4 regions of the Kribbella sp. NPDC020701 genome follow, and region 2 is predicted to be linked to each of the others. Evidence: riboswitches for the same ligand, from Rfam matches in the RefSeq annotation. Region 2 holds a riboswitch; each other region holds the start of a gene.
The links. A riboswitch is a leader RNA that binds a small molecule or an ion and turns the genes downstream of it on or off. The one in region 2 is predicted to bind ZMP and ZTP.
Positions count from the first base shown of each region.

Region 1: another riboswitch for ZMP and ZTP. It lies ahead of ACZ3HV_RS16735 (5-aminoimidazole-4-carboxamide ribonucleotide transformylase); the one in region 2 lies ahead of ACZ3HV_RS11775 (metallophosphoesterase).
Region 3: another riboswitch for ZMP and ZTP. It lies ahead of ACZ3HV_RS34485 (glycine hydroxymethyltransferase); the one in region 2 lies ahead of ACZ3HV_RS11775 (metallophosphoesterase).
Region 4: another riboswitch for ZMP and ZTP. It lies ahead of ACZ3HV_RS10670 (bifunctional 5,10-methylenetetrahydrofolate dehydrogenase/5,10-methenyltetrahydrofolate cyclohydrolase); the one in region 2 lies ahead of ACZ3HV_RS11775 (metallophosphoesterase).

Region 1 covers NZ_JBVHFT010000006.1:236,849-242,263, forward strand. The annotation lists gene ACZ3HV_RS16725 (acetolactate synthase large subunit) at 1-1,702, opposite strand, end outside; gene ilvD (dihydroxy-acid dehydratase) at 1,983-3,650, opposite strand; ZMP/ZTP riboswitch at 3,794-3,876, shown strand; gene ACZ3HV_RS16735 (5-aminoimidazole-4-carboxamide ribonucleotide transformylase) at 3,893-4,804, shown strand; gene ACZ3HV_RS16740 (MMPL family transporter) at 4,801-5,415, opposite strand, start outside.
Region 2 covers NZ_JBVHFT010000004.1:324,000-329,414, reverse strand. The annotation lists gene ACZ3HV_RS11805 (GNAT family N-acetyltransferase) at 1-57, shown strand, start outside; gene ACZ3HV_RS11800 (helix-turn-helix transcriptional regulator) at 71-991, opposite strand; gene ACZ3HV_RS11795 (DinB family protein) at 1,066-1,623, opposite strand; gene ACZ3HV_RS11790 (helix-turn-helix transcriptional regulator) at 1,679-2,629, shown strand; gene ACZ3HV_RS11785 (DUF1905 domain-containing protein) at 2,622-2,924, shown strand; gene ACZ3HV_RS11780 (cysteine hydrolase family protein) at 2,982-3,536, shown strand; ZMP/ZTP riboswitch at 3,548-3,624, shown strand; gene ACZ3HV_RS11775 (metallophosphoesterase) at 3,651-4,523, shown strand; gene ACZ3HV_RS11770 (LysR family transcriptional regulator) at 4,585-5,415, opposite strand, start outside.
Region 3 covers NZ_JBVHFT010000017.1:174,875-180,289, forward strand. The annotation lists gene ACZ3HV_RS34480 (acyl-CoA dehydrogenase family protein) at 1-1,529, shown strand, start outside; ZMP/ZTP riboswitch at 1,527-1,608, shown strand; gene ACZ3HV_RS34485 (glycine hydroxymethyltransferase) at 1,637-3,085, shown strand; gene ACZ3HV_RS34490 (GbsR/MarR family transcriptional regulator) at 3,270-3,749, shown strand; gene ACZ3HV_RS34495 (amidase family protein) at 3,709-5,007, opposite strand; gene ACZ3HV_RS34500 (glycoside hydrolase family 9 protein) at 5,017-5,415, opposite strand, start outside.
Region 4 covers NZ_JBVHFT010000004.1:97,956-103,370, forward strand. The annotation lists gene ACZ3HV_RS10660 (NUDIX hydrolase) at 1-410, shown strand, start outside; gene ACZ3HV_RS10665 (beta-N-acetylhexosaminidase family protein) at 407-2,170, shown strand; ZMP/ZTP riboswitch at 2,171-2,259, shown strand; gene ACZ3HV_RS10670 (bifunctional 5,10-methylenetetrahydrofolate dehydrogenase/5,10-methenyltetrahydrofolate cyclohydrolase) at 2,288-3,130, shown strand; gene ACZ3HV_RS10675 (phytanoyl-CoA dioxygenase family protein) at 3,132-4,007, opposite strand; gene ACZ3HV_RS10680 (helix-turn-helix transcriptional regulator) at 4,106-4,690, shown strand; gene aroH (chorismate mutase) at 4,775-5,143, shown strand; gene ACZ3HV_RS10690 (prephenate dehydrogenase) at 5,140-5,415, shown strand, end outside.

The DNA.
Region 1 (5,415 bases), on a different contig from region 2:
GGATGTCGTCGTTGCTGGTACCGGCCGCGACCATCGGCCAGACCATTGCGTCGCGGTGCACGACGAAGTCGACCACGACCGGCTGGTCCGTGACCGACATCGCCTTGTCGATGGTGGCGTCGACCGAGTCCTTGTCGGAGCAACGCAGCCCGACGCCGCCCATCGCCTCGGCCAGCTTGGCGAAGTCCGGGATCTGGGCCGAGTGCAGGTCGGTGTTGGAGTAGCGCTTGTCGTAGAACAGCGTCTGCCACTGCCGGACCATGCCCAGCGACTGGTTGTTGATCACGGCAACCTTGATCGGAATGCCCTCGAGCGCGCAGGTGACCAGCTCCTGGTTGGTCATCTGGAAGCAGCCGTCACCGTCGATCGCCCACACGGTCTTGTCCGGGCGCGCGACCTTGGCTCCCATCGCGGCCGGCACGGCGTACCCCATGGTGCCGAGGCCGCCGGAGTTCAGCCAGTGGCCCGGCTTCTCGAACGGCAGGTAGTGCGCGGCCCACATCTGGTGCTGGCCGACGCCCGCGGTGTAGACGGCGTCCGGTCCGGCGATCTTGCCGATCCGCTCGATCACGTACTGCGGGGACAGCGTGCCGTCCTCGGGTTCGTCGTACGCGACCGGGTACTTGGCGCGGACCGCCTCCAGCTGGTGCCGCCAGGCGTCGTACGACGGGGTCCGGCCGGCGTTCGCGATCTCGGTGCGCATCGCGGCGACCAGGTCGGTGATGACCTCCTTGCAGTCACCGACGATCGGCACGTCGGCGGCGCGGTTCTTGCCGATCTCGGCCGGGTCGATGTCGGCGTGGATGACCTTCGCGTCAGGCGCGAACGAGTCGAGGCGGCCAGTCACCCGGTCGTCGAAGCGGGCACCGAGACAAATCAGGAGATCAGACCTCTGCAGGGCGCCGACAGCGGACACCGAGCCGTGCATACCTGGCATGCCGAAGTGCAGCTCGTGGGTGTCGGGCAGCGCGCCGCGGGCCATCAGCGTGGTGACCACGGGGATGCCGAGGAGTTCCGCGAGCTCCTTCAACTCGGCGGTGGCCCGGGCCCGGATCACGCCGCCGCCGACGTACAGCACCGGCTTCTCGGCGGCCGCGATCAGCCGGGCCGCCTCGCGCACCTGCTTGGGGTGCGGGCGGGTCACCGGCCGGTAGCCGGGCAGCGAGAGCTCGGTCGGCCACTGGAAGTCGACCTTGGCCTGCATCGCGTCCTTGGTCACGTCGACGAGCACCGGGCCGGGCCGGCCGGTGGAGGCGATGTGGAACGCCTCGGCCACCGTGGTGGCGATGTCGTTCGGGTCGTTGACCAGGAAGTTGTGCTTGGTGATCGGCATCGTGATGCCGCGGATGTCGGCCTCCTGGAAGGCGTCCGTACCGATCGCGGCGCTGGCGACCTGCCCGGTGATCGCGACCAGCGGGACCGAGTCCATGTACGCGTCGGCGATCGGCGTCACCAGGTTCGTCGCGCCGGGGCCGGAGGTCGCCATGCACACGCCGGTCTTGCCGGACGCGGAGGCATACCCCTGGGCGGCGTGGCCGGCGCCCTGCTCGTGACGTACCAGGATGTGGCGGATCTGGGTCGAGTCGAGCATCGGGTCGTACGCCGGGAGGATCGCGCCACCCGGAATGCCGAAGACGGTGTCCACTCCGGCATGTTCCAGTGCACGGATCAGAGCCTGTGCCCCGGTCAGCTGCTCACTCATGAGTGCCTTCCCTATGTCCTGTCACGATTTGACTGTCGCGACCGATCCATCCTCGCTTGTGGTTGTCTTCAGGTCTTCTCTGGGTCTCAGATAGTCGCCCTGGCAACAAAAAACCCCTTCCGCCGGTTGGCTGAAGGGGCGCGCTCGACTCGGTGGTCGCGTCAGTCGGCGCGCCGCACAAGTACGAGGAGAATCGATCGCATGTAGGCATTATTCGCCTCCGGCCCGCGACCGGGTCAAGTTCAGCACCGAGCTGTCTCATTTGATGAGATGACTGTCTTTAGATGCAGACCGCACCTTCGGAGGCCGAACGGACCAGGCGGGTGTACTTGCCGAGGACCCCCTTGGTGATCGCCGGGGTCTTCGGGGTCCAGCCCTGCTTGCGGCGTTCGAGTTCCGCTTCGGTGACGTGGAGATCGAGGGTCCGGTTCTTCACGTCGAGGGTGATCCGGTCGCCGTCCCGGACGAACGCGATCGGGCCGCCGTCGACCGCTTCGGGGGCCACGTGTCCCACGCAGAGTCCCGTCGTACCGCCGGAGAAGCGGCCGTCGGTGAGGAGCAGGACGTCCTTGCCGAGGCCCGCGCCCTTGATCGCGCCGGTCACCGCGAGCATCTCGCGCATGCCGGGGCCGCCCTTGGGGCCTTCGTACCGGATCACGACGACGTCGCCGGGGTTCAACTCCGGGACTGCGTCCATCGCAGCGCGTTCGCCGTCGAAGACTCGCGCCGTACCCTCGAACACGTCCGAGTCGAAGCCGGCGCTCTTCACCACCGCGCCTTCCGGCGCGAGCGAGCCGTGCAGGATCGTGATGCCGCCGGTGCCGTGGATCGGCCTGTCGAGCGCGCGGATGATCGTGCCGTCGACGTCGGGCGGTGCGATGTCGGCGAGGTTCTCCGCCATCGTCTTGCCGGTGACCGTCAGGCAGTCGCCGTGCAGCAGGCCGGCGTCGAGGAGTGCCCGCATGACCACCGGGATACCGCCGACGCGGTCGACGTCGGTCATCACGTAGCGGCCGAACGGTTTCAGGTCGCCGAGGTGCGGGACCCGGTCGCCGATCCGGTTGAAGTCGGCCAGCGTCAGGTCGACCTCGGCCTCGCGGGCGATCGCGAGCAGGTGCAGTACGGCGTTCGTCGAGCCGCCGAGCGCCATCACGACGGCGATGGCGTTCTCGAAGGCCTCCTTGGTGAGGATCTGGCGGGCCGTGATCCCCTTCCGCAGCAGGCCGACCGCGGCCTCGCCGGACTTGCGGGCGTAGCCGTCGCGGCGACGGTCGACCGCGGGCGGTGCGGCCGAGCCCGGCAGCGACATCCCGAGTGCTTCGGCGGACGCGGCCATCGTGTTGGCTGTGTACATCCCGCCGCAGGCGCCCTCACCGGGGCAGATCGCGCGCTCGACCGCATCGACCTCGTCCTGGGTGATCAGGCCGCGAACACACGCGCCGACCGCCTCGAACGCGTCGATGATCGTGACGTCCTTGTCGCCGAGCTTGCCCGGCATGATCGACCCGGCGTACAGGAACACCGACGCCAGGTCGAGCCGGGCCGCGGCCATCAGCATGCCGGGCAGCGACTTGTCGCAACCGGCCAGCAGCACCGAGCCGTCGAGTCGCTCGGCCTCCATCACGGTCTCGACCGAGTCGGCGATGATCTCGCGGCTGACGAGTGAGTAGTGCATGCCGACATGGCCCATCGAGATGCCGTCGGACACGCTGATCGTGCCGAACTCGAGCGGATAGCCGCCGGCCGCGTGCACGCCTTCCTTGACCGCCTTCGCGAGCCGGTCCAGGGACAGGTTGCACGGGGTGATCTCGTTCCAGCTCGAGGCGACCCCGACCTGCGGCTTCGCCCAGTCGTCGTCCCCCATCCCCACCGCCCGGAGCATCCCTCGGCTGGCGGTGGCTTCCAGGCCATCGGTCACTGTCCGGCTGCGAGGCTTCACATCGACCATGCCGCTCACTCTATTCGGTTGCCTACGCTGTGCCAGGTGAACCGACTCGAGGCCGGCTCGACGGGGATCGGATCGTGTATCTGCGTGAGTACGCGACCACCGCACCGCTCTACGACTGAACCGGCAGCTGGCGGGACTAGGCTGGGGATCACCGCGACTGGCGAGGGTGGAGTACCACCGGGGAGCGGAATCAACCAGCAAGGCGTCGTCCGCCTGGGCGCCTCCGATCTCGGAGGTGCTTGATGCGTTATGGGATGAATCCACATCAGACCGCGGACATGGTGGCGACTGGGCCGCGCGCTCCGTTCACGGTGGTGTCTGGCGAGCCGTCGTACATCAACGTGCTGGATGCGCTCACCGGGTGGCAGCTCGTGCGCGAGGCCTCAAACGCGTTCGGCGTGCCGGCGGCTGCGTCGTACAAGCATGTGTCGCCGGCTGGGGCGGCCTTGGGCTCGTCGGTGAGCGCGGCCTATCTGCGCGCTCGCGATGCCGATCCGAAGTCGTCGTACGGCGACTTTGTCGCGGTCTCGCATCCGGTCGACGCGGAGCTCGCCGGGGTGCTCAAGCGGGTCGTCTCGGACGGGATCATCGCGCCTGGGTACGACGAAGGCGTGGTCGGGACGTTGGCGGCGAAGAAGCGTGCGAGCTTCCTGGTGCTGGAGGCCGACCCGGCGTTCGAGCCGCCGGCGGCGGAGGTCCGCGAGTTCTACGGACTACGGCTGACGCAGCGGCGGGACGATGTACCGCTGACTCGTGAGCTGCTGGATCCGGCGGTGCCGGACGCCGCGGCCCGGGACTTGGTGCTGGGGTTGATCGTCGCCCGTTACACCCAGTCGAACACTGTGGTGATGGTGAAGGACGGCATGACGATCGGCGTCGGCGCCGGGCAGCAGTCGCGCGTGGACTGCACACGGCTGGCCGGCGAGAAGGCTCAGGCGTGGTGGGCCCGGCACTCGGCCGAACCGTTGACCGGCGTCTCGATGGTGTCCGACGGCGCACTTCCCTTCGTCGACAACATCGAGGAGGCGCAGCGGCACGGCGTCACGCACATCGCCGAGCCGGGCGGCTCGATCCGATCGGACGAGGTCGCCGCGGCCTGCGCCGAGCGTGGGATCAGCTGGTCACCGACCGGCGTACGCCTGTTTCGGCACTAGACCGGGGAGGTCTCGCGCGGTTTGGGTTCGGGGGCCGGCGGTGGCTCGCCACCTTCCAGCTGGATGTCGGGGATGATGCGGTCGAGCCACTTCGGCAGCCACCAGGCCCGGTCGCCGAGCAGCGTCATCACCGACGGGACGAGGATCATCCGGACGATACTGGCGTCGATCAGGACCGCGACGGCCATGCCGACCGCGAGCATCTTCACGGTCGGGTCGTCGTCGAGGACGAAGCTCAGGAACACCGCGATCATGATCGCCGCCGCGGTCGTGATCACCCGGGCGGTCGCGCCGATCCCGATGGCCACGGCGCGATGGCTGTCCTTCGTCTGCAGCCAGGCCTCGTGGACGCGGGACAGCAGGAAGACCTCGTAGTCCATCGACAGCCCGAACACGATCGCGAACATCAGCATCGGGACGAACGACGGGATCGGCACCTTCTCGTCGATGCCGACCAGGGAGGATCCCCAGCCCCACTGGAAGACCGCGACGATCACGCCGTACGCGGCGCCGACCGACAGCAGGTTGAGGACCGCGGCCTTGACCCCGATCAGCAGCGAGCGGAAGGCGACCATGAGCAGCAGGAAGGCCAGCAGGACGACCGCGCCGAT
Region 2 (5,415 bases):
CTCTACGACCAGGTCGCCGAGAACCGTGGGTTCATCCTCTACACGATCCCGCTGTGAGCGGTCGGTCGATTCAGCTGTAGCGGTCGGCCAGTTCGCGGCCGAGGCGGGCGAGCTCGGCCTGGACCGACGGCGGGTCGATCACGTCGATCGATCCACCCCAGCCGGCCAGGTGCTGAGCGATCATCAGCGGCGTTGGTGCGGTGACCTTGAGTCGCACCCGGTCGCCGTCCATCCCGTCGACCTCGCAGTTGCGACCGAGCCGGTCCTGCATCACCCACACGAACCGCTCGTCCATCAGAACGGTCGCGGTCAGTCCGGAGCGCCGCTCCTCCATCCGGTCGACAATCTCGTCCCACGCGACGGATAGGTCGAAATCCGCCGGCTGCTCGAACGACTCCTCGGTCACCTCGGCCGACACCACCCGTTCGACCCGGAACGTCCGTTGGCCCTTGTCGGTGAGCGCGATCAGGTACCAGATGTCGTCCTTGTCCACGAGCCCGAGCGGATCCACGAGTCGCTCCGACTCCTCCCGGCCCCGGCCTTGGTAGACCAGTCGCACTGTCCGACGGCGTACGACGGCATCCTGCAGCCGGCGGACGAGCTCGGGGCGTTCCTTGACGTGCTCGCCCCAGCGGGCCGGGTCGATGACGACCGCCTCGGCGGCCGCTTGGGCGTGTTCGCGGAACGTGTCGGGCAGCGCGCGTACGAGCTTGCGGAGCGCGGCCTTCGCGTCCGGCGCGATGGACGCCGCCGGACCGACCAAGAGGAACAGCGCTTGGGCCTCGGTGGCGCTCAGACCACTAAGGTCGGTGCGCGCGCCGCCGATGAGCTGCCAACCGCCGTTGCGTCCGGGCTGTGGGTAGACCGGGATGCCGGCGGTCGACAGCGCCTCGAGATCACGGCGCGCCGTGGCGACGGAGATTTCCAGCTCCTCGGCGACCTCGGCGGCGGTCACCCGGCCACGGGCCTGCATGAGGAGCAGCACAGCCACCAATCGATCCGCTCGCACCTGCTGATCGTCGCAGACAAACCGCTCACCCGGTGCGCACTTTTGCTACCTGGTGCTTACGGTGCGGCGACCTCCTGGGGTGCGTCTTCGCCGACCAGGCCGTCGATGGACTCTCGGATCAGGTCGGCGTGGCCGGTGTGCCGCGCGTACTCCTCGATCATGTCGGCCAGGAGCCGGCGCAGGTTCGGTGAGCGGCCGTCCGGCCAGACGAGGCTGCCGGTCTGATCGAGACCGCCGTCCGCGATCGCCTCCGCCACCGAGGCACGCGAGCGGGTGACCGCGTCTCGCCACAGCTGCACGAGTTCCTCGGGGGAGTCGTCAGCCGCGGTCCGCCACTCCCAGTCAGGGTCGGAGTCCCAGTCGATCTTGTTCCACGGTTCGCCGGGGTCCCGGCCGTGCAGTCGGTGCGAGAACATGTCGGTCTCGACGAGGGCCAGGTGCTTGACGAGACCGCCGAGCGTCATCGCCGACGGGCCGAGCCGGGCGTTCATTCCGGCCGCGTCCAGCCCGCTGGTCTTCCACGCGAACGTCCGGCGATTGCGCTCCAGTACGCCCAGCATCGTCTCGACCTCGTCGCCCGCTGCGGGCAGTTCCATCACGGTGTTGTAGTCCATGGCCGGCACGCTACGCTCGGTTCCGGACGGTTCACTTCCGGAATGGTGAGGACCTGTGGCGTACGACGTGAGTCCGACGGCGCGGACGTTGATGGTGCTGGAGCTGATCCAGAACAGCCCGGGCATCACGGCCGACCAGCTGGGCGAGAAGCTCGGTGTCTCCGAACGGGCGGCCCGGCGGTATGTCGCGATCCTGCGCGAGGCCGACATCCCGATCGAGTCCGTCCGCGGTCCGTACGGCGGCTACCGGGTCGGTCGCGGACTGCGGCTGGCCCCACTGATGTTCACGACCACCGAAGCGCTCGGCCTGGTGATGGCCGTGCTCGAAGGACCACGCGGCGCCGCCGACCCGGTCGAGAACGCGCTCGGCAAGATCATCCGGGTCCTGCCCGAACACATCGCCCGCTCCACCGACGCCATCCGCCGCGTCCGTGCGCGCGCTCCCGACCCCGGCGTCCGTACGCCGGACCCTGAGATCACCGCAGCCCTGGTCGCCCAGAGCACCGCCGGCCGGCGCGTCATCATTCACTACCGTCGCCACCACGGCGAGGAGTGGCCGATGGACGTCGACCCGTGGGCGGTCGTCGTACGCCGAGGCCGTTGGTATCTCCTCTGCTGGTCGCACACGAAGAATTCCCGCCGCGTGCTCCGCGTCGACAGGATCACCAAAGTCGAGCCGCAAGGCGAGGAATTCACCGCACCCACCGACCTCGACCCACTGGCCGCCGTCGAAGAACACCTGGCCATGGGCTGGAAATACCCCATCGAGGTCATCATCGACGCCCCGCGCGACGAGGTCGCCCACTGGATCTCCCGCAGCATGGGCCGCCTGGAACCCATCGATGACACCCACACCCGCCTCCTGGCCAGCACCGACGAGCCCTACTGGTACGCCGGCCAGCTGACCTCCCTCCCCGCCCCCTACCGAATCCTCCAATCCCCGGAATTGAAGACCGCGGCCCGCAACATAGCCCAACGCTTGCTGGAGGCAAGTAACAGTGAATGAGATCGAGTTTGCGGCGGAGATGTGGTACTGGCGGGGCCCGGCGCCTTGGTATTTCGTCACGGTGCCGGAGGACGAGTGCGCGTATTTCGAGGCGGAGTCGAACTTCGTGACATACGGGTGGGGGATGATCCCGGTGCAGGCCGAGATCGGGGACAGCGTGTGGGACACCTCGATGTTCCCGAAGGACGGGCGGTACATCCTGCCGGTGAAGGCGGCGGTGCGGCGGGCGGAGGATCTCGACGACGGCGACGTACCGACGGTGCGTCTGCGGCTACGGAGTTGGAAGGTCTCCTGAAACTGTCGGCGAGCGGGTCTAGCGTTCGTCGTATACCCGGGAAAGGCAGGGAACGGCATGTCCACGTTGTCAGATCGGCCGAACACGGCACTTGTGGTGATCGACGTCCAGAACGGTGTCGTCAGTGCGGCACACGAGCGCGATCAAGTGGTGTCCAACATCAGCACCCTGGTCGGCAAGGCCCGCGCCGGCGGAGTGCCGGTCGTCTGGGTCCAGCACTCCAGCGAGCACCTCGTGAAGGGCAGCGACGAGTGGCAGCTCGTCCCTGAGCTCAAACGTGACGATTCGGAGCCGCTCCTACACAAGACCTTCGCGGACTCCTTCGAGGACACCGACCTCGAGGACGTCCTCGCCACAGCCGGGATCGGCCGCCTCTTCGTCAGCGGCGCGCAGACCGACGAGTGCATCCGCTCCACCATCCACGGCGCCATGGTCCGCGGGTACGACGTGACCCTGGTTGGCGACGCGCACACCACCGAAGACCTGTCCGAGTACGGCGCACCCACCCCGGACAAGGTCATCGCCCACACCAACCTCTACTGGGAGAACCACCAGGCTCCCGGCCGTACCGCCGCCGTCCAACCCACCGCGGAGGTCACCTTCACCGACTGAGCTTGGGTAGTTTGGTCTCACACGACTGGCGAGGGTGGGCTACCACCGGGGAGTGACGCGACGGGCATCGACCGCCTGGGTGCCGACGGCAACGACATCCCAGGAGAGCTCGTCATGGCACATCGTGTTCTGCACCTGTCCGACACCCACGTCAGCCGCATCGGCCCCGACGAGGACGGCGTCGACGGCCTCGCCGCGCTCAACGGCCTGCTGTACGACGTACGCCGGGTCCCGGAGCTGGATCTGATCGTCGTCAGCGGGGACATCGCCGACGACGGGTCCGAGGAGGGCTGCACCGCGGTCCGCACGGCCGTGGGTGAGTTCGCCGCTGAGCGCGGCATTCCGCACGTCTACTGCACCGGGAACCATGACCGTCGCGAGGGCTTCACGGCCGCGCTCGGCTCGGGACACCTCGGACCCGACGGCTCGTCGATCGGCCGCTGCGCCGACGTCGCCGGTGCGATCGCGGCGGTGAGCGAGGTCGCGGGCCTCCGGGTCATCACCCTCGACAGCCTCATCCCCGACGAGACACACGGTGTGCTCGGCGACGACCAACTCGACTGGCTGGCCGCGGAGCTGGCAACACCCGCGCCGGCCGGGTCGATCGTCGTACTCCACCACCCGCCGATATCCGTCGACGCAATTCCGTACCTCGAGTCTGTCGTCCTGCAAGAGCCCGAGAAGTTGGCGGAAGTTGTCGCCGGGACCGACGTACAAGCGGTTCTGTGCGGCCACCTGCATCACCAATTGTCCGGCCGGCTCGGGGACGTTCCCGTGTGGGTGACGCCCGGCGTGGTCACCCGCGTCGACCTCACGGCCCCCAGCACCCTGGTCCGCGGCGTCCTCGGCGCCGGTGCAACCATCATCGACCTGGGCGGCCCCTTCGCCCCGATGTTCCACACCCTCCACGCCAGATCCCCCCAAGCCGGCACCGAGGTCTACGTCTACGACCCACTCACGGGAGCAGACGCGGCCGAGAACTCCTGAACCAGGCGCGGCACCCGGGGCTCAGCTTCGGGCCCGCGCGATTCAGCATGGGCGGGCCAGCTCACAGAACGGCGGTGTCGGCGAGGGCAGTGAGGAGGGCGCCGATCGCGGGTGGGTCGGGCGGTTCGCCGTACGTCGCGGCGTACACGTGGCGGCGGGACCCGGGGAGCTCGGTGGCGATGATGCCCTCGGCGTGGTGGGCGCGGAGGGCGAGACCGGGCATGGTCGTCACCCCGAGGCGGGCCGCGACGAGCGCCTGCATGACCACCATGTCGTCGGACGTGTAGCTGATCCGCGGCTCGTAGCCCTCGGCGGCGCACAGCGAAACCAGGTGCCTACGGCAACGATCGCAGCCGGCGATCCAGGTCGCGTCGCGGAGCCCGGGCAGCTCGACCGGCTGATCGGTCGACAGCACGTAGAGCGGATCGTCCAGCAGATGATGCAGTCGTATGCCGGACGGTTCCGGCTCGGTCTCGTCGTACCGGAAGACGATCGCGACGTCGATCTTGCCGGTGCGAAGCAGTTCGAGCGCCTCAGGCGGATGCGCGTCGAGGAGGTTGATCTCGAGGCCCGGGTGCTTGTCGGCCAGTGCCGCCACGGCCCGTGGCACGAGTGACCCGATCGCCGACGAGAAGCCGGCCAGGCGGATCCGGCCCGCGCTCAGACCGACGTGAGCGGCGAGTTCGGCGTCGACGGCGTCGATCCGGCCGATGATCTCGGCGGCTCGAGCAGCCAGCAGGCGACCAGCCTCGGTCAGCCTGATGCCACGACCGGCGCGCTGCAGGAGCTGCGCGCCGGTCTCAGCCTCCAAGCGCGTGAGGTGATGAGTGACAGACGGCTGCGAGTAGTGCAGCTCGCGAGCAGCGGCGGTGACCGAGCCGTGACGGGCGAC
Region 3 (5,415 bases), on a different contig from region 2:
CCGCTCTCGCCGACGATGCCGGTCTGGCCCGGATCGGCGCGGTCGCGGGCTCCGAAGAGGCCCTCGCGCAGGCTCTCCCGGCCAACCAGCACCCACCGGTCCTGCGCACCCACGATCGCTACGGGAACCGGATCGACGAGGTCGAGTTCCACCCGTCCTGGCACTGGCTGATGGAGCGCGCGGTTGGGTTCGGGCTGCAGGCCGCGCCGTGGACGAGCGAATCGCCGTCGCCGCACCTGACCCGGGCCGCCGGGTTCTACGTCTGGTCCCAGGTCGAGCCGGGGCATGTTTGCCCGATCTCGATGACGTACGCCGCGGTCCCCGCGCTCAGGGCGGACGAGCGGCTGGCGAAGGCGTGGATCCCGCAGCTCGCCTCGACGTCGTACGACGTACGCCGGTTGCCGGCCGCGGAGAAATCCGGGGTCCTCGCGGGGATGGGGATGACCGAGAAGCAGGGTGGCTCGGACGTCCGGGCGAACCTGACCACCGCGACGCCGGCCGGGGACGACGGTGAGTACCAGCTGAACGGGCACAAGTGGTTCTGCTCGGCGCCGCAGGTCGACGTCTTCCTGGTACTCGCGCAGGCGCCGGACGGGCTGAGTTGCTTCGTCGTGCCGCGGGTGCTTGCCGATGGCAACCGGAACACGTTCGCGCTGCAGCGACTGAAGGACAAGCTCGGGAACCGCTCGAACGCGTCCAGCGAGGTCGAGTTCCACAACACCATCGGCTACCGCCTGGGCGACGAGGGCGCCGGCGTCCGAACCATCATCGAGATGGTCGCCGCAACCAGACTCGACTGCGTCCTGGGCTCTGCGGCTCTCCAAAGACGCGCCCTGGTCGAAGCCCTCTGGCACACCCGCCACCGCTCGGCGTTCGGTGGGTTGCTCGCCGACAAGCCGGTGATGCAGAACGTCCTCGCGGACCTGGCGCTCGAGAGTGAGGCGGCGACCGCGCTGGGGATGCGTCTTGCTGCTGCTGTCGACGCCTCCCTGAACGGTGATGAACAAGCTGCAGCATTCCGGCGGATTGCGCTGCCGCTCGCGAAGTTCTGGGTTTGTAAGCGGACTCCGTTCATGGTGGCTGAGGCGTTGGAGTGTCTGGGTGGGAACGGGTTCGTGGAGGAGTCCGGGCTGCCTTTGCTGTTCCGGGAGTCGCCGTTGAACTCGATCTGGGAGGGCTCCGGCAACGTGAACGCGCTGGATGTGCTGCGGGCGCTGCGGAAGCCGGAGTCGCTGGAGGCGTGGCTGCTGGAGGTTGGCGCAGCGCGGGGTGCGGACGAGCGGTTGGACGCCGCGGTGAACGACGTACTGCAAGCGCTTGCTGACGCCGCGGACGCCGAAGCCGGAGCCCGGCGGCTGGCTGCGCGGATGGCCCTGTGCCTGCAGGCGTCACTGCTGGTCCGGCACTCGACGCCCGAGGTCGCGGACGCGTTCGTCGCGTCGCGGCTGGCCAACGAATGGGGCGGTGTGTTCGGGACGCTCCCGCGGACGACACAGTTCCCGCTGATCATCGAGCGCGCGATAGGGTGACCGCGTCGCGACTGGCGCGCTGAGGTGGAGAACCACCGGGGAGCGAAAACCGTCGGCACCGTGCGCCTGGGTGCCTTCGACCCACTGCAACCGCAGGAGAGACAACGATGACTCAACCCTTCGATGCCGCCGCCGCATCGGCCGCGTATCGCAACGCGCTCGAGGTGATCGGCGCGGTGGAACCGACCATCGCCGGCGCGATCAAGGCCGAACTGGCCGACCAGCGGTCCTCGCTGAAGCTGATCGCGAGCGAGAACTACGCCTCCCCCGCCACCTTGCTGACGATGGGCAACTGGCTCTCGGACAAGTACGCCGAGGGCACCATCGGGCACCGTTTCTACGCCGGCTGCCAGAACGTCGACACCGTCGAGCAGACCGCGGCCGACCACGCGACGGCTCTGTTCGGCGCGCCGCACGCCTACGTCCAGCCGCATTCCGGCATCGACGCGAACCTGGTCGCCTTCTGGGCGATCCTGGCCCAGCGGATCGAGTCCCCGGCGCTGGCCGAGGCGGGAGCGAAGCACGTCAACGACCTGTCCGACGAGGACTGGACCAAGCTCCGCAAGGCGCTCGGCGACCAGAAGATGCTCGGCATGTCGCTGGACGCCGGCGGTCACCTGACCCACGGCTTCCGGCCGAACATCTCCGGCAAGATGTTCAACCAGCACTCCTACGGCACCGACCCGGAGACCGGGCTGCTCGACTACGACGAGGTCGCGCGCAAGGCGCGGGAGTTCAAGCCGCTGATCCTGATCGCCGGCTACTCGGCGTACCCGCGCAAGGTGGACTTCGCGAAGATGCGCGAGATCGCCGACGAGGTCGGTGCGACGCTGATGGTCGACATGGCCCACTTCGCCGGCCTGGTCGCGGGCAAGGTGTTCACCGGCGACTTCGACCCGATCCCGCACGCGCACGTCACCACGACCACCACGCACAAGTCGCTCCGCGGCCCGCGCGGTGGCATGGTGCTCTGCCAGCCCGAGTACGCCGACTCCGTCGACCGTGGTTGCCCCATGGTGCTGGGCGGTCCGCTCAGCCAGACGATGGCCGCCAAGGCGGTCGCGCTCGCAGAAGCCCGGCAGCCGTCGTTCCGTGAGTACGCGCAGGCGATCGCGGACAACGCGGTCACGCTGGCCGAGGGCCTGATGAAGCGCGGCGTGAAGCTCGTGACGGACGGTACGGAGAACCACCTGGTCCTGCTCGACGTCTCGTCGTACGGCATCACCGGCCGGCAGGCCGAGTCGGCGCTGCTCGACGCCGGCATCGTGACCAACCGGAACGCGGTACCGCGTGACCCGAACGGCGCCTGGTACACCTCGGGCGTCCGGATCGGCACGCCGGCGCTGACCACCCGCGGCTTCGGTGCCGACGAGTTCGACCGGGTCGCCGAGCTCATCGTCGACGTCCTCTCCTCGACCACGCCGACGACGACGTCCGCCGGTGCGCCCTCCAAGGCGAAGTACGTGCTCGCCGACGGCGTCGCGGACAAGACCAGGGCGGCCTCGGCCGAGATGCTCGACAAGCACCCGCTGTACCCGGGCCTCGAGCTCAGCTGAGTTCCACCGCGCCCGCTCCCACGCTTGTGGGAGCGGGCGTTTTCCGTTGCGGCATCAGTACGGCGGCCGGCACCGCGCCGGCGACCGCGATTGCTGCCGAGACCCACATGGTCGGAGTCATGAACGTCGAATTATCAGGAGTTTGTGATAGTTGCGATACATCAGATTACTGTACTCTTCAACCATGAGTCGGGAGCCCAGTCCGGAAGAGATCAGCCAGTTCGTCGAGCGCTTCGCCGGAGTGCTGGCGAACAGCGGCGTCCCGACGATGTCCGCCCGGGTGATGGGCCGGATGCTGGTCAGCCCGACCGGCACGATGACCGCGGCCGAGCTGGCCGAGTCGCTCAAGATCAGCCAGCCTGCCGTCTCCGGCGCGGTCCGTCAGCTGCTCCAGGTGTCGTTCATCTCGCGCGAGCGGTTGCCCGGTTCACGCAAGGATCACTACCGGATCCGCGACGATGTCTTCGCCGCGATCCTGGAACGCCGCAATGACGCCCTCGGCGAGTGGGAGTCCAGCAGCCGGGCCGGCGTCGCCCTCTTCGGCGCCGACTCCCCCGTCGGCCGGCGGCTCACCGATGCCGCCGACTTCTTCGCCTTCATCAAGACCGACCTCGACCAGATGATCAAGAACTGGCGCGCGGAGCGCCCACGGACTGACGGATGAGCTCTGGCCGCGGCAGGGCAACCTGGATCCGCCGTGCCACCGCCAAGGCAACGTCGTCCGCACCGTGCGGCGCGACAACCTGAACACCCACCGGCAGTCCGTCCGCCAGACCCGCCGGCACGCTCACCGCGGGATGCCCAGTCACATTGAAGGCCCAGCACGGATCGCCGGTGACGATGCTCTCCTCGTGCTGATCGTAGCCATGGGCAACAGTCAGCGTGGTCGGGGTGACGAGCGCGTCCACCGCCGCGAACAGGTCCGCGAGCGCGGTGTTGTTGTGATCCCGCACCTCCCGCGCCCGATTCGCCGCGGCCGCCTCAGCGCCCCGTCCGGCATCCAGCCCCGACAGCACCGACCACGCATCCTCGGTAGGCAGCAACTCGAGCGGTACGTCGACCACCACGACGTCAGCCCGAGCCAGTCGCTCCCGGATCACCCGGTCAACCGCCGGGTCAGCCGGCTCAATGCCAAGGGTGGACCGATAAGCAACCCGCACCCCGCCGCCGCCTCCACCGGCCTCGCCGCACTCTCCGGCCCCGCCGGCTCCACCGGGCCAGCTCGCGACGGACGGGACGGGCCAATGCGGGAGCGCCGTCGGATCCAGCCGGTGGGGACCGCTGGCGATGCTCGTCGCCAGGATCACGTCATCGAGGTCGGCCCCGATGAAGCCCGCCGTGGTGAGTCCGCCAAGAGGCCGACCACCCGGCCGCGGGATGCGCCCGTACGTGCCCTTGAACCCGACCACCCCACAGAACGCGGCCGGGATCCGCAACGACCCTCCACTGTCTCCACCACTCGCCAGCGGCACGACGCCTGCCGCAACAGCCGCGGCTCCACCAGCCGTCGATCCACCGGGCGACCGCGACAAATCCCAAGGATTGCGGGTGTAATCCCGCCCGTTCCACCCGAAGGTCTGCGAGATCGCCCCCGGTCGAGCCCGAGTCGACCGACCGATCGCGATCGCACCGGCCGCGAGCAGCCGCTCGACGATCGGCGAGCCCGGCGGCGTCCGCCCCTTGATCAGGAACGGCACCCCGGCAAGCAGACCAGCCGGCTCCAACCGCTCGGCGGCGGCCCGTGCACCGGCACCATCCAACTCCTCGAGGAAATGCAAGACCGGGTCGAGGCGCTCGGCGGTATCGAGCGCCTCTTCGACGACCTCGAGAGCAGTCCGGACCCCCGACCGCACCTCCGCCGCGATCGAAACCGCAGTCGCTCGGCGACCAGCGCGGACGTTCTCCCGGTCGGGCTGAAGCACCGGGTGAGTTTAGCGAGTGAGGGCGTACACGGCGATCGCGGCGAAGTCGTCGGCGGGTTCGGAGGCTTGCCAGGAGCGGACGTCGTCGACGTACCGGGATCCGTGGCCGGTGAACTCGGCGTACCGGTCGACACCGTCGGCGGGACAGGGGTTCATGCCGTCGAGGTGGTCGCCGAGGCCCTCTTCGAAGAGCTCCTCGGAGTTCGGCCCGTTGACGACCGCGCCGGTGAGCTCGCGGCCGAGGATGTTCGCGATCTGGTGATGCGGACAGCGCTCGGCGTTCTGCCCGACGCCGACCATGAACGACACACCCCATGCGTTCGCGCCGAAGTTCCAGGCGAGTTGCTGGTTGCCGAAGTCGTCGTACCGCCGGTCACCGGTCACCTTCCGGTACAGCTGCGCGGTCGC
Region 4 (5,415 bases), 230 kb from region 2:
CCGTGCTGCCGCTGACCCCCGACGGCCGCATCGTCACCATCCGGATGTTCCGCGCGGGACCCGACCGGATCGTCACGAACCTGCCCGGCGGTCTGGTCGAGCCGGGGGAGGACCCGGCGCTGGCCGGCGCCCGCGAGCTCGAGGAAGAGACCGGGTACACCTGCGAGTCGCTCGACCTGGTCGGCTGGCAGTGGTCGTCGGCGTCCTCGACCTATCGCAAGTACGTCGCGATCGCCCGCGGCTGCCGTCCGGACGGGAAGCAGGCGCTTGACGAGACCGAGGACTGCGTCCCGGTCGAGCTGACTGTGGATGCTTTCCGCGCTGAACTCCGGACACCGGGCGCGATGACGGGGATCGACGCGGCCTATCTCGCCCTCGATCATGCAGGGCTTCTCCAGGAGCAGTCATGACACCTGAGCCTCAGCAGACCACCCGCCGCGACGACGGGTTCGATCTCGGTGACACCGTCGCGCTTGTGCACGGCTCGGCCACCGATGCCGACGCCGAGCGCGTCGTCCGCGAGACGCTCACGAAGGCCGGCGTACGCACCATCTCCGACGGGCCGGCGGAGGTGACTGTCTGGCTCGGCGGGAGCGCGAGCACGCTCGAGCAGCTCGGTGTCGCGCCGGCCGGTTTGCTGCCGGCCGAGGGGTACGTCGTGGCCGTCGGCGCTCAGCAGGTCGTACTCGACGGGGTCGATGCCCGCGGCATCTATTACGCCGCGCAGACCTTCGCACAGCTTGTCCAGGGCAACCATGTGGACGGCGTCGAGATCCGCGACTGGCCGACAATGCGGTACCGGGGTTCGATCGAAGGCTTCTACGGTACGCCGTGGTCGCACGCGGACCGGCTCGATCACCTGGACTACCTCGGCGCGCACCGGATGAACACCTACGAGTACGCCCCGAAGGACGACCGGTACCACCGCGAGCAGTGGCGCGACCCGTACCCGGCGGACAAACTGGCCGAGCTCGGCGAGCTGATCGATCGCGCCCGGCGGAACAAGGTCGACTTCACCTTCGCGCTCTCGCCGGGCCTGTCGATGCGCTACACCGAGGAGGCCGACTTCCGGGCGTTGATCGCGAAGTTCGAGGCGCTGTACGCGCTGGGTGCGCGGGCGTTCAACGTGGCCCTGGACGACATCGAGTACGAGACATGGCACAGCGCCGACGACGAGGAGAAGTATGGCCCCGGCGGCGGTGGCGCCGGGCTGGCGCAGAGCGAGCTGCTGAACCGGATCCAGCGCGAGTGGGTCGAGACCAAGCCGGACCTCGCGCCGCTGCAGATGGTCCCGACCGAGTACTACAACGTCGACGAGACACCGTACAAGCAGGCGCTGCGGGAGCAGATGGACAGTGCGGTGGTCGTGCACTGGACCGGCATCGGCGTCGTACCGGAGGCGATCACCAGCGCCCAGGCGGCTGAGGCGAAGGCGGTGTTCGGGCACGACATCCTGATCTGGGACAACTACCCGGTCAACGACTACGCGGCCGGGCGGATCCTGCTCGCGGCGTACAGCGGCCGCGAGCCGGGCCTCGCGGACCACGTCGTCGGCGTGATCTCGAACCCGATGAACCAGGCCGGGGCCAGCAAGCTCGCCCTCTACTCGTTCGCGGAGTTCGGCTGGAACCCTGCGACGTACGACGAGCAGGCGTCCTGGCACCGCGCGATCGCGGAAACGGCCGGGGGAGACGCCGAGACGATCGCGGCGCTCGAGATCTTCGCCGACCTCACCACCTACGACGGGAAGCTTCATCTCGCGAACGCCCCGGCGCTGACCGCGAAGACCGCCGCGTTCTGGCGGACCTGGGATGCGGGTGACCTGGCCGGCGCGATCGCGGACCTCGAGCCGTACTTCGAAGCGATCGAGAACGCACCGGGTCAGATTCGCCAGGGCGTGATCGACCCGGCGTTCGCCGACGAGGCGGATGCCTGGCTCGACGCGGCCTTCTACTGGGGTCAGGCGCTGCGCCAGGCCCTTCGCGTCCTCGAAGCCGGCGCCGAAGGTAATAGCTCGGACGTCGCCACCGGCCGGGACCAGATCAACCACCTGGTCACGCAGGCCGAGGAGATCCGTGACATCCGGCTCCCGCACTCCAAGACCCACCCACGCATCGGCGACGGCGTTGCCGACACCTTCATCAGCCGGGTGACCGACTCGGTATCCTGAGCGATGGACCGCGACTGGCGTTGAGGTGGAAGACCACCGGGGAACGGTCTGCCGGAGATCCGGCTGCGCCGCGCGCCTGGGCATCTGACCTGTAGTCGACGCCCGAAGGAGCGCGCCATGACCGCCGAACTGATGATCGGGACCGACATCGCCGCCGAGATGGTGGCGAAGGCGGCCGAGCGAGCCCGCGAACTGCGGGAGCGGACGGGCGTGCAGCCGTGTCTGGCGACCGTACTGGTGGGGGACGACCCCGCGTCGGCGACGTACGTGCGGATGAAGCAGAACCGGTCGAAGAAGGCCGGGATCGCGTCCCGGAGCGTCGTACTGCCCGCGGAGACGACGACCGAGGAGTTGGTCGCCGAGGTGACCAAGCTGTCCCAGGACCCCGAGGTGCACGGGATCCTGCTGCAGCACCCGGTGCCGGCGCAGATCGACGAGCGGGCCGCGTTCGAGGCGATCGACCCGGGCAAGGACGTCGACGGCGTGACGATGCGGTCGTTCGCCGCGATGGCGTTCGGCGATCCCGGGTTCCGGTCCGCGACGCCGGGCGGGATCATGCGCCTGCTCGAGGCGTACGACGTGCCGATCGCCGGAGCACACGCCGTCGTCATCGGCCGCAGCCCGATCCTGGGCAAGCCGGTCGGGATGTTGCTGCTGGCATCGAATGCGACCGTCACCTACACGCACTCGCGGACCACGGACCTGCCGGACATCGTCCGGACCGCGGACATCGTGATCGCCGCGGTCGGCAAGCCGAACTTCGTCCGCGGTGACTGGCTCAAGCCGGGCGCGGTCGTGGTCGACGCGGGGTACAACGAGGGCAACGTCGGTGACGTCCACTTCGAGGAGGCGGCCCAGGTCGCCCGCCTGATCACGCCGGTTCCGGGCGGTGTCGGGCCGATGACGATCGCGCTGCTGCTGGAGCAGGCCGTCGACGCCGCTGAGGCTCAGGCGGGCTGAGTCAGCGGTCGCACCCGCCGTCCTTGTCCCGGCGGGAATGCGGCCGGGCAAGATCGTCGATGCCCTTGTACGCGTACGGATCGCTCCCGGCCACCATCACGATGTCGCGGTAGTCGTGCTTGCCGACATGGACTCCGGATGGCACGGACTGCCAGGGGAGGAGCGACTCCGCGCTCATGTAATGGTTGGCGAGCGCCCGGCGGAGTCCGTGCCGGCCGGTGTTCGGCAATGATCGGTGCAGCAGGTAGCCGTTGAAGATCACCGCCGAACCCGCGGGCACCTCGACCGGGACCGCATCGCCGTCGGTGTACGGGAAGTCGAACGCCTCCACCGTGCAATCGAAGCGGAGATCGTCCTGCTCCCGGTCGGGATAGATGACCCCGCGACGGTGGGAGCCCGGCAGAACCCACAGGCAGCCGTTCTCCACGGTGGCATCGTCGAGCGCGATCCACACCGCGGTCAGCGAGCGATCCCTGGTCGGGATGAAGAACTCGTCCTGGTGCCACGCCTGGCCCGGCTTCCCCTCGGGCTTGATGAACAGCATCGACTGCATGGCCTTGACGTTCGGCCCGATCACCGCGGTCAGCGCCGCGACCACCCGTGGTGCCCGCAACGCCGCGAGCGCCACGTCGGACACCTTGTGCGGCTGGTGGATGCACAGGTACTGGCGCAGGACGTCCTCGGCCGGCTCGGCGGCCGGACCGCCGTCGATGACGCCGAGGTCACCACGGCACAGGGCCTCGGCCGCGGAATGGAGCGCGGTGACCTGGTCGGCCGACAAGGCCTGATCCAGGACGATGAAGCCGTCCCGCCGGAACGACCCGACCAACTCGTCGGTGACCTCGGCGAAGCTGGGTACGGCGGCGACAGGCTGCATCTGATGCTCCATCCGGCTTTAGCGGCGTTGACCGGCTAACGGTCTCAGGGCCCGGCAGGCCCGGCCAATGCCGCTGGCTCGCGCATTACTATCTGTTCGTGACGTCGCGACCGTCGGTGATCAGCGTGAACTCCGTGGTCCAGGTCGCGGACTACGCGCCCGGGGCAACCTATGGGCCCACGCTGCCGGTCAGGGGACACAGCGACCGGTTGGTGGCGACGATGCTGGAGGTCTTCGTCAGCGCTCCAGCCGGCCAGTCGAGCGAGGAGATGCCGGATGCAGTCCGGCGCTTGGTCGAGCATGTCGCGGCGGTGTGGGCCAGGAGTGGCCCGCGGATCATCTCCGTCCCGGAGCTGGCCGCCGCGGCGAACCTGTCGGCGGGACATCTGCACCGGCTCTTCCGGGAGCGGTACGGCCGCGGACCGGCGTACGTCCTGGATCTGATCCGGTTGGCCCGAGCTGCGACCGCACTCCTGCGCAACAACGCGACGATCGCGGAGATCGCATCGGACGGCGGCTACAGCAACCCGTATCACTTCTCCCGCCGCTTCTCCCTCGCGTACGGTCAGCCGCCGGGAACGTCCCGGCGTCGCCGGCAACTGTCGGATCCGCTCGCACCGGTCCGGGAGGCCGGGCTGCTTCCGGTGGCCCGGAGGCTGCTCGAGGCGGCCCGGCGCGGCTGACGCGATGGCACCATCCGAGACGGCTGTCCACGCTCTGACTACCCTGCCCTAGGGTTGGAGACAGACGACTAAGGAGGCGGGCACGTGGCGGTACGGGCGATCCGGGGTGCCACCCAGCTCGACGTGGACGAGCGCGAGCATCTGCTCGAGCGGTCCGCGGAGCTGGTGAAGGCGGTCCTGGAGGCGAACGATCTGGAGAGCGAGGATCTGATCAGCATCCTGTTCACCGTCACGCCGGACCTGCACTCGGAGTTTCCGGCCGTAGCCGGCCGGCAGATCGGGCTGACCGACGTACCGCTGATGTGCATGCAGGAGATCGCCGTGCCGCACGCGCTGCCGCGAGTGGTCCGCCTCATGGTGCACACCGAAACCCCGCGGTCCCGCGAGAAGATCCAGCACGTCTACCTCCACGGCGCGGTAGCTCTCCGTCCCGACCTGACAGGCGCCCAGTGAGTGAGCTCCGTGGCCCGGTGCGGATCGTCGGTACCGGATTGATCGGTACGTCGATCGGCCTGGCGCTGGCGCGGTTGGGAGTCGTGGTCGAACTTGTCGACGCCGACCCGGACAACGCGCTGATGGCCGAGCGGATCGGCGCGGGGTCGCGGCTGGTCCAGATCGAGCCGCAACTCGTCGTGGTCGCCGTACCGCCGGATCATGTCGGCGCGGTGATCGCCGAGCAGCTCGAGCAGACCGACGCGGTCGTCACCGACGCCGCGAGCGTGAAG